DNA from 2 places in the Streptomyces changchenzhani genome. Region 1 is predicted to be linked to the other one. Evidence: riboswitches for the same ligand, from Rfam matches in the RefSeq annotation. Region 1 holds a riboswitch; the other holds the start of a gene.
What was found. Region 1 has a riboswitch for glycine ahead of gcvP (aminomethyl-transferring glycine dehydrogenase). Riboswitches for the same ligand answer to the same signal wherever they lie in the genome.
Positions count from the first base shown of each region.

Region 2: it holds a riboswitch for glycine, as region 1 does, so the genes downstream of both, gcvT (glycine cleavage system aminomethyltransferase GcvT) here and gcvP (aminomethyl-transferring glycine dehydrogenase) in region 1, are expected to answer to the same signal.

Region 1 is NZ_JBDHNH010000013.1:9,856-15,193, forward strand. It holds gene ABCR94_RS32630 (MerR family transcriptional regulator) at 1-224, shown strand, start outside; gene ABCR94_RS32635 (DNA polymerase IV) at 282-1,796, shown strand; gene ABCR94_RS32640 (PRC-barrel domain-containing protein) at 1,724-2,089, opposite strand; glycine riboswitch at 2,204-2,307, shown strand; gene gcvP (aminomethyl-transferring glycine dehydrogenase) at 2,518-5,338, shown strand, end outside.
Region 2 is NZ_JBDHNH010000002.1:195,117-200,454, forward strand. It holds gene ABCR94_RS09115 (hypothetical protein) at 22-681, shown strand; gene ABCR94_RS09120 (AAA family ATPase) at 788-1,468, opposite strand; glycine riboswitch at 1,637-1,745, shown strand; glycine riboswitch at 1,746-1,859, shown strand; gene gcvT (glycine cleavage system aminomethyltransferase GcvT) at 1,896-3,020, shown strand; gene gcvH (glycine cleavage system protein GcvH) at 3,101-3,478, shown strand; gene glyA (serine hydroxymethyltransferase) at 3,557-4,819, shown strand; gene ABCR94_RS09140 (L-serine ammonia-lyase) at 4,966-5,338, shown strand, end outside.

The DNA of each region.
Region 1 (5,338 bases):
TGATGAGCGACGGCGCGACGGTGCACGAGTGCTCGTCGCCCGATGAGGTCGTCGAGCTTCTCCAGGGTGGCCAGGGCGTCTTCGGAATCGCCGTGGGCGTGGTCTGGCGGGACGTGGAGAGCGCTCTGTCCCAGCTGCACGGCGAGCGGGTCGACACCGGCGAGACCCTGATCGGGAGCAACCCCGCCGACGAGCTCGCGCGACGCCGCAACAAGGCTGTCTGAGCGCCTGTTCGTGCTCCCGACGGTCGATTGTCAGTGCCGTACGGCAGCATCGGTGATGTGAGACCCGTACCGACCATCCTGCATCTGGACATGGATGCCTTCTACGCCGCCGCGGAGCAGGCGTCGAAGCCGAGCCTGCGCGGGAAGCCGGTGGTCGTCGGGGGGATCGGCACGCGTGGGGTGGTCGCCACCGCGTCGTACGAAGCCAGGCGATTCGGGGTGCACTCCGCGATGCCGGTGGCGCAGGCCCGGCGGCTGTGTCCGAACGCCGCGTATCTCAATCCGCGCTTCTCCCTGTACCGGGCGGTGAGCGATCAGGTCATGGAGCTGCTGGGGCGGCTCTCGCCGCTGGTGGAGCCGCTGAGCCTGGACGAGGCCTTCGTGGACCTGGAGGCGGGTGGGGTGGCCGACGACGCCGCCTCCGCCCGGACGGCCGGAGAGCGGCTGCGGGAGGACATCAGAGCCGTCACCGGGCTCACCGGGTCGGTGGGGCTCGCGGGATCCAAGATGCTGGCGAAGATCGCCTCGGAGCAGGCGAAGCCCGACGGTCTGGTGCTGATAGAGCCCGGCACCGAGCGGGAGCTGCTGGCGCCGATGCCGGTGCGGATTCTGCCGGGGGTCGGGCCGGCCACCGGGGAGCATCTGCGGCGGGCCGGGATGACGACCGTCGTCGAGCTGGCCGAGGCGGGCGAGGACGAGCTCGTACGGCTGCTGGGGAAGGCGCACGGTGCGTCGCTGTACCGGATGGCCTCCGGGTTCGACGACCGGCCCGTGGTGTCCGAGCGGGACGCGAAGTCCGTATCGGTCGAGGACACCTTCGAGGTGGATCTGCACGACCGGGTCAGGATCAGGGCAGAGGTGGGGCGGCTGGCCGACCGGTGCGTGGTGCGGCTGCGGGCGGCCGGGCGGTCGGGCAGGACGGTCGTGCTCAAGGTGCGGCGGTACGACTTCTCGACGCTGACGCGCTCCGAGACCCTGCGCGGGCCCACGGACGATCCGGGCGTGGTGCGGGAGGCCGCGGGGCGGCTGCTGGAATCGGTGGACACCACGGGCGGGGTGCGACTGCTCGGCGTGGGGGTCACCGGGCTCGCGGACTACACCCAGGAGGACCTCTTCGCCCAGGCGGCGACAGAGAAGGCTGAGACCGAGAGGGCAGCGGCGGAGGAGGCGGCAGGCGAAGACGCGGGGGCCGAGGAAGGAAATGCGGGGGAAGGAGAGCCGTACGGGGGCGGAGCGGCGCTGGAGCGGGCGCCCGAGCCGCTGCCGGAGCGGCGGTGGCACGCGGGACACGACGTACGGCATGCCCAGCACGGAGCCGGCTGGGTGCAGGGCAGCGGCCTGGGGCGGGTCACGGTGCGCTTCGAGGAGCCGACATCGAGGCCCGGGTGGGTACGGACCTTCAAGGTGGACGATCCCGATCTGGAGCCTTCCGATCCGCTTCCGCTGGTACGGGCGGCGGACGAGTCGGCGGAGCCGGGGGAATCAGGGGGCCGGGAGGCTCAGGTGGTGTCCTCGCCCGCCAGCTTGCCGAAGTCCCGGTCGGATGCGGGCGGCGAGATCTCCAGCCCGTAGTGGTGATAGAGCTGCAGCTCCTGCTCCGGGGAGAGATGGCGGCCCACGCCGAAGTCCGGGGCGTCCTTGATGAGCGCCCGCTCGAAGGGGACGTGCAGTGACTGGTCCACGACCTCGCTCGGCTCCAGGGGCACGAAGGCGTCCCGGCTGAAGAGGCCGGTGCGTACGGCCGCCCATTCCGGGACTCCCGTGGCGTCGTCGAGGTACACCTCGTCCACCGTTCCGATCTTGGTGCCATTGCGGTCGTACGCCTTGCGGCCGATCAGGCTGCGCGGATCGATGTCGGTCTGCACGGTCCCTCCAACTGATCGCAACTGCTCCGTAAACACTACGAAAGTGCACATCGGGGACCCCGGCCACTCGAGGGATGGGTGACTGGGCTCGCTGGTAGGCTGGCAAACGGCTACTGACCCCGTGCGGGAGAGTCCTCCGGCGAACGTGAACGTGCCGGAGGCGCCGAAGGAGCAAATCCTCCCCGGAATCTCTCAGGCCCCCGTACCGCATGGACGAGGTCACTCTGGAAAGCAGGGTGGGAGTCGCACGGGCATGTCTCCGCAAGGAGCACTGCCCGGACGGAGCCTTCCCTCACCGACGGTGAAAGTCGGAGCGTGTTTTTCGCGCCCCGGTGAAGCTCTCAGGTTGAGATGACAGAGGGGGAGGCCGTCCGGGTACCCGCAGTGGTGCCCTCGCAGGTCGCGTCAGACCAGGAGGCCTTCCGCAGATGACCGCAAACCGCATTCCGCTCTCACAGCTTGAGCGTGGCATCCCCTTCGAGCAGCGCCACATCGGCCCCGATGCCGAAGCGCAGGCCAAAATGCTCGCCCAGGTCGGCTACGGCTCGCTCGACGAGCTGACCGCGGCCGCGGTGCCGGACGTCATCAAGAGCACCGAGGCGCTGGCCCTGCCGGACGCGCGCACCGAGGCCGAAGTACAGGCCGAGCTGCGCACGCTCGCGGACAGCAACCAGGTGCTCGCCCCGATGATCGGGCTCGGCTACTACGGCACCTTCACGCCGCCGGTGATCCTGCGCAACGTGATGGAGAGCCCCTCCTGGTACACGGCGTACACGCCCTACCAGCCGGAAATCTCGCAGGGCCGGCTGGAGGCGCTCCTCAACTTCCAGACGATGGTGGCCGACCTGACCGGGCTGCCCACCTCCGGCGCCTCGCTGCTCGACGAGGGCACCGCCGCCGCCGAGGCCATGGCACTCTCCCGCCGGGTCGGCAAGGTCAAGAAGGGCGTCTTCCTGATCGACTCCGACGCCTTCCCGCAGACCGTCGCGGTGATCCAGACCCGCGCCGAGCCGACCGGTGTCGAGGTCGTCGTCGCCGATCTGAGCGACGGGATCCCGGCCGAGGTCGCCGAGCGCGGCGTCTTCGGTGTGCTGCTGCAGTACCCGGGAGCCTCCGGCGTCGTACGGGACATCAAGCCCGTCGTCGCGCAGGCGCACGAGCTCGGTGCGATCGTCACCGTCGCCGCCGACCTGCTGGCGCTGACGCTGCTCACCTCGCCCGGCGAGCTGGGTGCGGACATCGCGGTGGGCACCACCCAGCGCTTCGGTGTGCCGATGGGCTTCGGCGGCCCGCACGCCGGCTTCATGGCCGTGCGCGAGAAGTTCGCCCGCAGCCTGCCCGGCCGGCTCGTCGGTGTGTCCGTCGACGCCGACGGCAACAAGGCCTACCGGCTGGCGCTGCAGACGCGTGAGCAGCACATCCGCCGGGAGAAGGCCACCAGCAACATCTGTACCGCGCAGGTGCTCCTCGCGGTGATGGCCGGTATGTACGCCGTCTACCACGGCCCGGACGGGCTGCGCGGCATCGCCGGCCGCACCCACCGGTACGCCGTACTGCTCGCCGAGGGCCTGCGGGCGGGCGGCGTGGAGATCGTGCACGGCTCGTACTTCGACACTCTCACCGCGCGCGTCCCCGGCAGGGCCGCCGAGGTACTCGCCGCGGCGCGTGAGGGCGGGGTCAACCTGCGCCTGGTCGACGCCGACACCCTCTCGATCGCCTGCGACGAGACGACGGCCCGCGCCGAGATCACCGCGGTCTGGTCGGCCTTCGGTGTCGACGGCGACCTGGAGGCGCTGGACGTGTCGACGGCCGAGACGCTGCCCGCCGGCCTGCTGCGCACCGACGACTACCTGGCCCACCCGGTGTTCCACCAGCACCGCTCCGAGACCGCGATGCTGCGCTACCTGCGCAAACTCGCCGACCGCGACTACGCGCTCGACCGCGGCATGATCCCGCTCGGCTCCTGCACCATGAAGCTGAACGCGACCACCGAGATGGAGCCGGTCACCTGGCCCGAGTTCGGGCAGATCCACCCCTTCGCGCCGGTCGAGCAGGCACAGGGCTACCTGACGCTCATCCGTGAGCTGGAGGAGCGCCTCGCTGAGGTCACCGGGTACGACGCGGTGTCCATCCAGCCCAACGCCGGATCGCAGGGTGAGCTCGCCGGCCTGCTGGCCGTACGGGCCTACCACCGGGCCAATGGCGACGCTCAGCGCACCGTGTGCCTGATCCCGTCGTCCGCGCACGGCACCAACGCGGCGAGCGCGGTGATGGCCGGGATGAAGGTCGTGGTCGTCAAGACGCGCGAGGACGGCGACGTCGACGTCGACGACCTGCACGCGAAGATCGAGCAGCACGGCGCCGAGCTCGCGGTGCTCATGGTCACCTACCCGTCCACGCACGGTGTGTTCGAGGAGCACATCAGCGACGTCTGTGCGGCCGTGCACGACGCGGGCGGCCAGGTGTACGTGGACGGTGCGAACCTCAACGCGCTGGTGGGCCTCGCCAAGCCGGGCAAGTTCGGCTCGGACGTCTCCCATCTGAACCTGCACAAGACCTTCTGCATCCCGCACGGCGGCGGCGGCCCCGGGGTCGGCCCGGTTGGCGTACGGGCGCACCTCGCGCCGTATCTGCCGAACCACCCGCTCCAGCCGACGGCCGGACCGCGGACGGGCGTCGGTCCGATCTCGGCCGCTCCGTGGGGCTCGGCGGGCATCCTGCCGATCTCCTGGGCGTACGTACGCCTCATGGGCGGCGAGGGCCTCAAGCGTGCGACGCAGGTCGCCGTGCTCGCGGCGAACTACATCGCCAAGCGCCTGGAGCCGCACTTTCCGGTCCTCTACGCCGGTCCGAACGGGCTGGTGGCGCACGAGTGCATCGTTGATCTCCGGCCGTTGTCGAAGTCGACCGGTGTGAGCGTCGACGACATCGCCAAGCGCCTCATCGACTACGGCTTCCATGCTCCGACCATGTCGTTCCCGGTGGCCGGCACGCTGATGATCGAGCCCACCGAGAGCGAGGACCTGGCGGAGATCGACCGGTTCTGCGACGCGCTGATCGCGATCCGCAGCGAGATCGACAAGGTCGCCTCGGGCGACTGGCCCGCCGACGACAACCCGTTGTGCAACGCGCCGCACACCGCGGCCGCGCTGGGCGGGGAGTGGGAGCACGCGTACAGCCGTGAGGAAGCGGTCTTCCCGGCCGGAGTCTCGGCCGCGGACAAGTACTGGCCGCCGGTCCGTCGTATCG
Region 2 (5,338 bases), on a different contig from region 1:
ACAGCGAAAAGGATTCCCCGCATGGCACTCAAACGGCCTGCCACCTTCCTCATCACCTCTGCCCTCTGCGGTGCCGTCACCATAGGCTTCGCCGGCCCGTCCGCAGCCGCGGCCGTGCAGGAGCGTCCCGTCGCGTCCACCGTGGCCAACGCCGCACCGGACCCGGCGGCGCTGCTTGGCCAGGCGGACGTACTGTCCAAGCTGGGCCTCGTGGGCCCGCTGGGTGACCTCCTCAAGGAGGCGCTCGCGGCGAAGCCCGACCCGGCCAAGGTCAAGGAGCTCGCGGAGAAGGTGACCAAGGCGATCACCGCGGCCGGCCTGCCGGCGACCCCGGCAACTCCCGCGACTCCGGCGACCCCGGCCCTCCCGGCCCTGCCCGCCACGCCCGCCCTCCCGGCGCTTCCTGGGCTCGGCGGCTCACCGGCCGACCGCGCCGCGGTGGCCGACCCGGTGGCCGACGCGCTCGCCGCGCTCCAGGCCAAGGTGACCGAGCTGGTGGCGGCCGTCACGGCTGCCGACCCGGCGAAGATCCTGGCCGCGGTCACCGGGACGGTCACCACGGTGATCCCGCTGATCCTGGGTCTGCTGACCAAGCTGCCCCTGCCGGTGCCGCTGCCGCCGCTGCCAGCCCTGCCGGTGCCGGTGCCGCCCCTCCCGCTGCCGGTGCCGCTGCCGCTCTAGCGGCCACGGACGCCTGCGCGTCGACGGGACCCGGTCCGCGTGCCCGATGCGGACCGGGTCCCGCCGCGCTGTCGGGCACCCGAAGCCCGGCCGTAGCTCGAAGCCGCTACTCGAAGTCGATGGCCCGCAGCGCGGTCGCCGCCGCCCGGTCCAGCAGTACGGCCGAGGCGCACCCGGCGGGCAGCGTGCCGCTCTCCGCGTCCCGCACGAGCCGCCCCACCGCCCGCCGGTGGCGGGCGAAGGCGTACCCGGAAACACCCCGGCCGCGCTCCTGCTGCCCGGCCCGCGCCACCTCGGGCGTGACGTCGAGCAGCAGCAGATGCAGGGCCACGCCCCTGCGCCGGGCGTCGCGCGACAGCCAGCCCCGCACCCAGGCGAGCGTGCCGCAGTCGTGCACGACGACGCTCTCGCCGGAGCGCAGGGCGCGCCGCAGCCCGGCGTAGTGCGCGGCGCGGACGAGGGGGCGGTAGAGCGCGTACGGCAGGAAGCGCGGCATCCGGCGCTGCCACCGCTCGCGCACGTCCTGCGAGTCGATGCGGCGGGAAGCCGCCGCGCGCCGGATCAGCGTGCTCTTGCCGCTGCCGGGCAGTCCGGAGACGACCACCACGTCCCCCGCCGCGAAGACCAGGCTCCCCGGGCTGCGGCCGGCGCGGTCGCGCAGATCAGAGACGGTGGCCACGGGCCGACAGGCCGTCTCCGTGGCCGGTGCGCCCTGCTGTGCGGGCACCACGTCGCGCGCGACCCCCGCGCTCGTCGCGTAATACGCACCGGGCTGCTGCACCGTCATCGCACTCCCCCATGTCGGGTCCCCCACCCTTGCCCAAGAAGTGTAAAGAATAGGTAATGGGCCACAAGCCATTTGCGGATGCGGCCGGTTGACGTCCGCTTCGGCCCGCCCGACCCGCCGCCCCGCGATGCGTGCAATGATGTGCCCGCCAACTCCATAACGGCCGCTTGAATCCGCGCGGGAGAGTCCGGAGCACCCAGTTCGTCTGGTGCTGCTCGGACGCCGAAGGAGCAAGTTCCTCCCTTGAATCTCTCAGGCCCCGAACCGCGCGGGCGAGGCAGATCTGAAAAGCGAGCCGCCTTTGTGGCGGCTCCACCCAAGGTGCAAGTCACGACCACACTTACGTGCGGTCGTGGTGAACCTCTCAGGTTCCGATGACAGATGGGGAGGATGTGTCCTCGCCTGTCATGCCCTGGGAGCCCCACACATGAGCAATGTCCCCCGTCTCACCGCCCTCGATGCACTGCATCGCTCGCTGGGCGCGACCATGACCGACTTCGCGGGCTGGGACATGCCGCTGCGGTACGGCAGTGAGCGCGACGAGCATCTCGCCGTACGCACGCACGCCGGCCTCTTCGACCTGTCCCACATGGGCGAGATCGCCGTCACCGGGCCGCAGGCCGCCGCCCTGCTGAACCACGCGCTCGTCGGCAACATCGGGACGGTCGGCCCCGGCCGCGCCCGCTACACCATGATCTGCCAGGAGGACGGCGGGATCCTGGACGATCTGATCGTCTACCGCCTTGCCGACACCGAGGCCCCCGAATATCTGGTGGTCGCCAACGCCGGCAACGCCCAGGTGGTCCTGGACGCCCTGACCGCTCGCGCCACCGGCTTCGAGGCCGACGTACGCGACGATCGTGACGCGTACGCGCTGATCGCCGTCCAGGGCCCCGAGTCCCCCGGCATCCTGAAGTCCCTGACCGACGCCGATCTGGACGGGCTAAAGTACTACGCGGGCCTGCCCGGCACCGTCGCGGGCGTCCCGGCGCTCATCGCACGTACCGGCTACACCGGCGAGGACGGCTTCGAGCTGTTCGTCGATCCGCAGCACGCCGAGAAGCTGTGGCGGGCGCTGACCGAGGCCGGCGCCCCCGTCGGTCTGGTCCCCTGCGGCCTGTCCTGCCGCGACACGCTGCGCCTGGAGGCGGGCATGCCGCTGTACGGGCACGAGCTGACCACCGCGCTGACGCCGTTCGACGCGGGCCTGGGCCGGGTCGTGAAGTTCGAGAAGGAGGGCGACTTCGTCGGCCGCGCCGCCCTTGAGGCCGCCGCCGAGCGCGCCGAGACCGCGCCGCCGCGCAAGCTGGTCGGCCTGATCGCCGAGGGCCGCCGGGTGCCGCGCGCCGGGTACCAGGTGGTCGCGGACGGCAAGGTCATCGGCGAGGTCACATCGGGTGCCCCGTCCCCGACGCTGGGCAAGCCGATCGCCATCGCGTACGTCGACCCGGCGCATGCGGCGCCCGGCACGCCCGGGGTGGGTGTGGACATCCGCGGGGCACACGAGCCCTACGAGGTCGTCGCGCTGCCGTTCTACAAGCGCCAGAAGTAGCCCGCCGGTCCGAGACGCGAGTCTCACTCCGCAAGACCACCGTTCCTCAGCACTCCCCCGCGTACAGGAGAATTCAGGTCATGAGCAACCCCCAGCAGCTGCGGTACAGCAAGGAGCACGAGTGGCTCGCGACCGCCGAGGACGGCGTCGCGACGATCGGCATCACCGAGTTCGCGGCCAACGCGCTCGGCGACGTCGTTTATGCCCAGCTCCCCGAGGTAGGCGACACGGTGACCGCGGGCGAGACCTGCGGTGAGCTGGAGTCGACCAAGTCGGTCAGCGACCTGTACGCGCCGGTGACCGGTGAGGTCACCGAGTTCAACCAGGACGTCGTCGACGACCCCTCGCTGGTGAACTCCGCCCCGTTCGAGGGCGGCTGGCTGTTCAAGGTGCGCGTCACCCAGGAGCCGGACGACCTGCTCTCCGCCGACGAGTACACCGCTCTCTCCGGCAACTAACCGGGTGGCCGGTCGGCCGCCCCAAGCCCCAAGCCTCAAGCCCGAAGCCCGAAGCCCGACGACTCGAACGGGACCGTGATGACTGTTCTCGACACTCCCCTGCATGAGCTCGACCCGGACGTCGCCGCCGCCGTCGACGCCGAGCTGCTCCGCCAGCAGACCACCCTCGAAATGATCGCCTCGGAGAACTTCGCTCCGGTGGCCGTCATGGAGGCCCAGGGCTCCGTCCTCACCAACAAGTACGCCGAGGGTTACCCCGGCCGCCGCTACTACGGCGGCTGCGAGCACGTCGACGTGATCGAGCAGATCGCGATCGACCGCGTCAAGGCGCTCTTCGGCGCCGAGCACGCGAACGTGCAGCCGCACTCGGGCGCCCAGGCCAACGCCGCCGCGATGGTCGCGCTGATCAAGCCGGGCGACACGATCATGGGTCTGAACCTCGCCCACGGCGGGCACCTGACCCACGGCATGAAGATCAACTTCTCCGGCAAGCTCTACAACGTGGTCGCTTACCACGTCGACGACGCCACCGGCGAGGTCGACATGGACGAGGTCGAGCGCCTCGCCAAGGAGTCGCAGCCCAAGCTCATCGTGGCCGGCTGGTCGGCGTACCCGCGCCAGCTGGACTTCGCCGCCTTCCGCCGCATCGCGGACGAGGTCGGCGCGTACCTGATGGTCGACATGGCGCACTTCGCCGGTCTGGTCGCCGCGGGGCTGCACCCCAACCCGGTGCCGCACGCCCACGTCACGACCACCACCACGCACAAGACCCTCGGCGGTCCGCGCGGTGGTGTGATCCTGTCCACACAGGAGCTCGCCAAGAAGATCAACTCGGCGGTCTTCCCCGGACAGCAGGGCGGCCCCCTGGAGCACGTCATCGCGGCCAAGGCCGTCTCGTTCAAGATCGCGGCGACCGAGGACTTCAAGGAGCGCCAGCAGCGCACCCTGGACGGCGCCCGCATCCTGGCCGAGCGCCTGGTGCAGTCCGACGTCACCGAGCACGGCGTCTCCGTGCTGTCCGGCGGCACGGACGTCCACCTGGTCCTCGTCGACCTGCGCAACTCCGCGCTGAACGGCCAGGAGGCCGAGGACCGCCTCCACGAGGTCGGCATCACGGTCAACCGCAACGCCGTCCCGAACGACCCGCGGCCCCCGATGGTCACCTCAGGTCTGCGGATCGGCACCCCGGCGCTGGCCACCCGCGGCTTCACCATCGAGGACTTCACCGAGGTGGCGGAAATCATCGCCGCCGCGCTGAAGCCGACATACGACCGCGACGGTCTTGCCGCCCGGGTCACCGCGCTGGCCGACAAGCACCCGCTCTACCCTGGTCTGAAGTAGTTACGTACTAAACAGCCCAGTAGCACCACAACTGAACATCGGGGCACCGCGCACACTGGACAGTGGGAGCGGTGCCCCGTCTCTTGTCCACCACCCGCACCACCCCGGCAGACAACGGCGTCTACCAACCAGCTAGGAGTTCTACCGTGGCCCTCTCGGTCTTCGACCTGTTCTCGATCGGCATAGGCCCGTCCAGCTCCCACACCGTCGGCCCCATGCGCGCCGCCCGGATGTTCGTGGGCCGGCTGAAGAAGGACGGCCTGCTCGCCCAGACCACGTCCGTACGGTGCGAGCTCTTCGGCTCGCTCGGCGCGACCGGACACGGGCACGGCACGCCCAAGGCGGTGCTGCTCGGCCTTGAGGGCCACTCGCCCAAGTCCGTCGATGTGGAGAGCGCCGACGCCGATGTCGAGCGGATCAGGAAGACCGGCCGGCTGCGGCTGCTGTTCACGGAGATCGGCACGGACCACGAGATCGACTTCAACGAGCCGACCCAGCTGATCCTGCACCGGCGTCGCT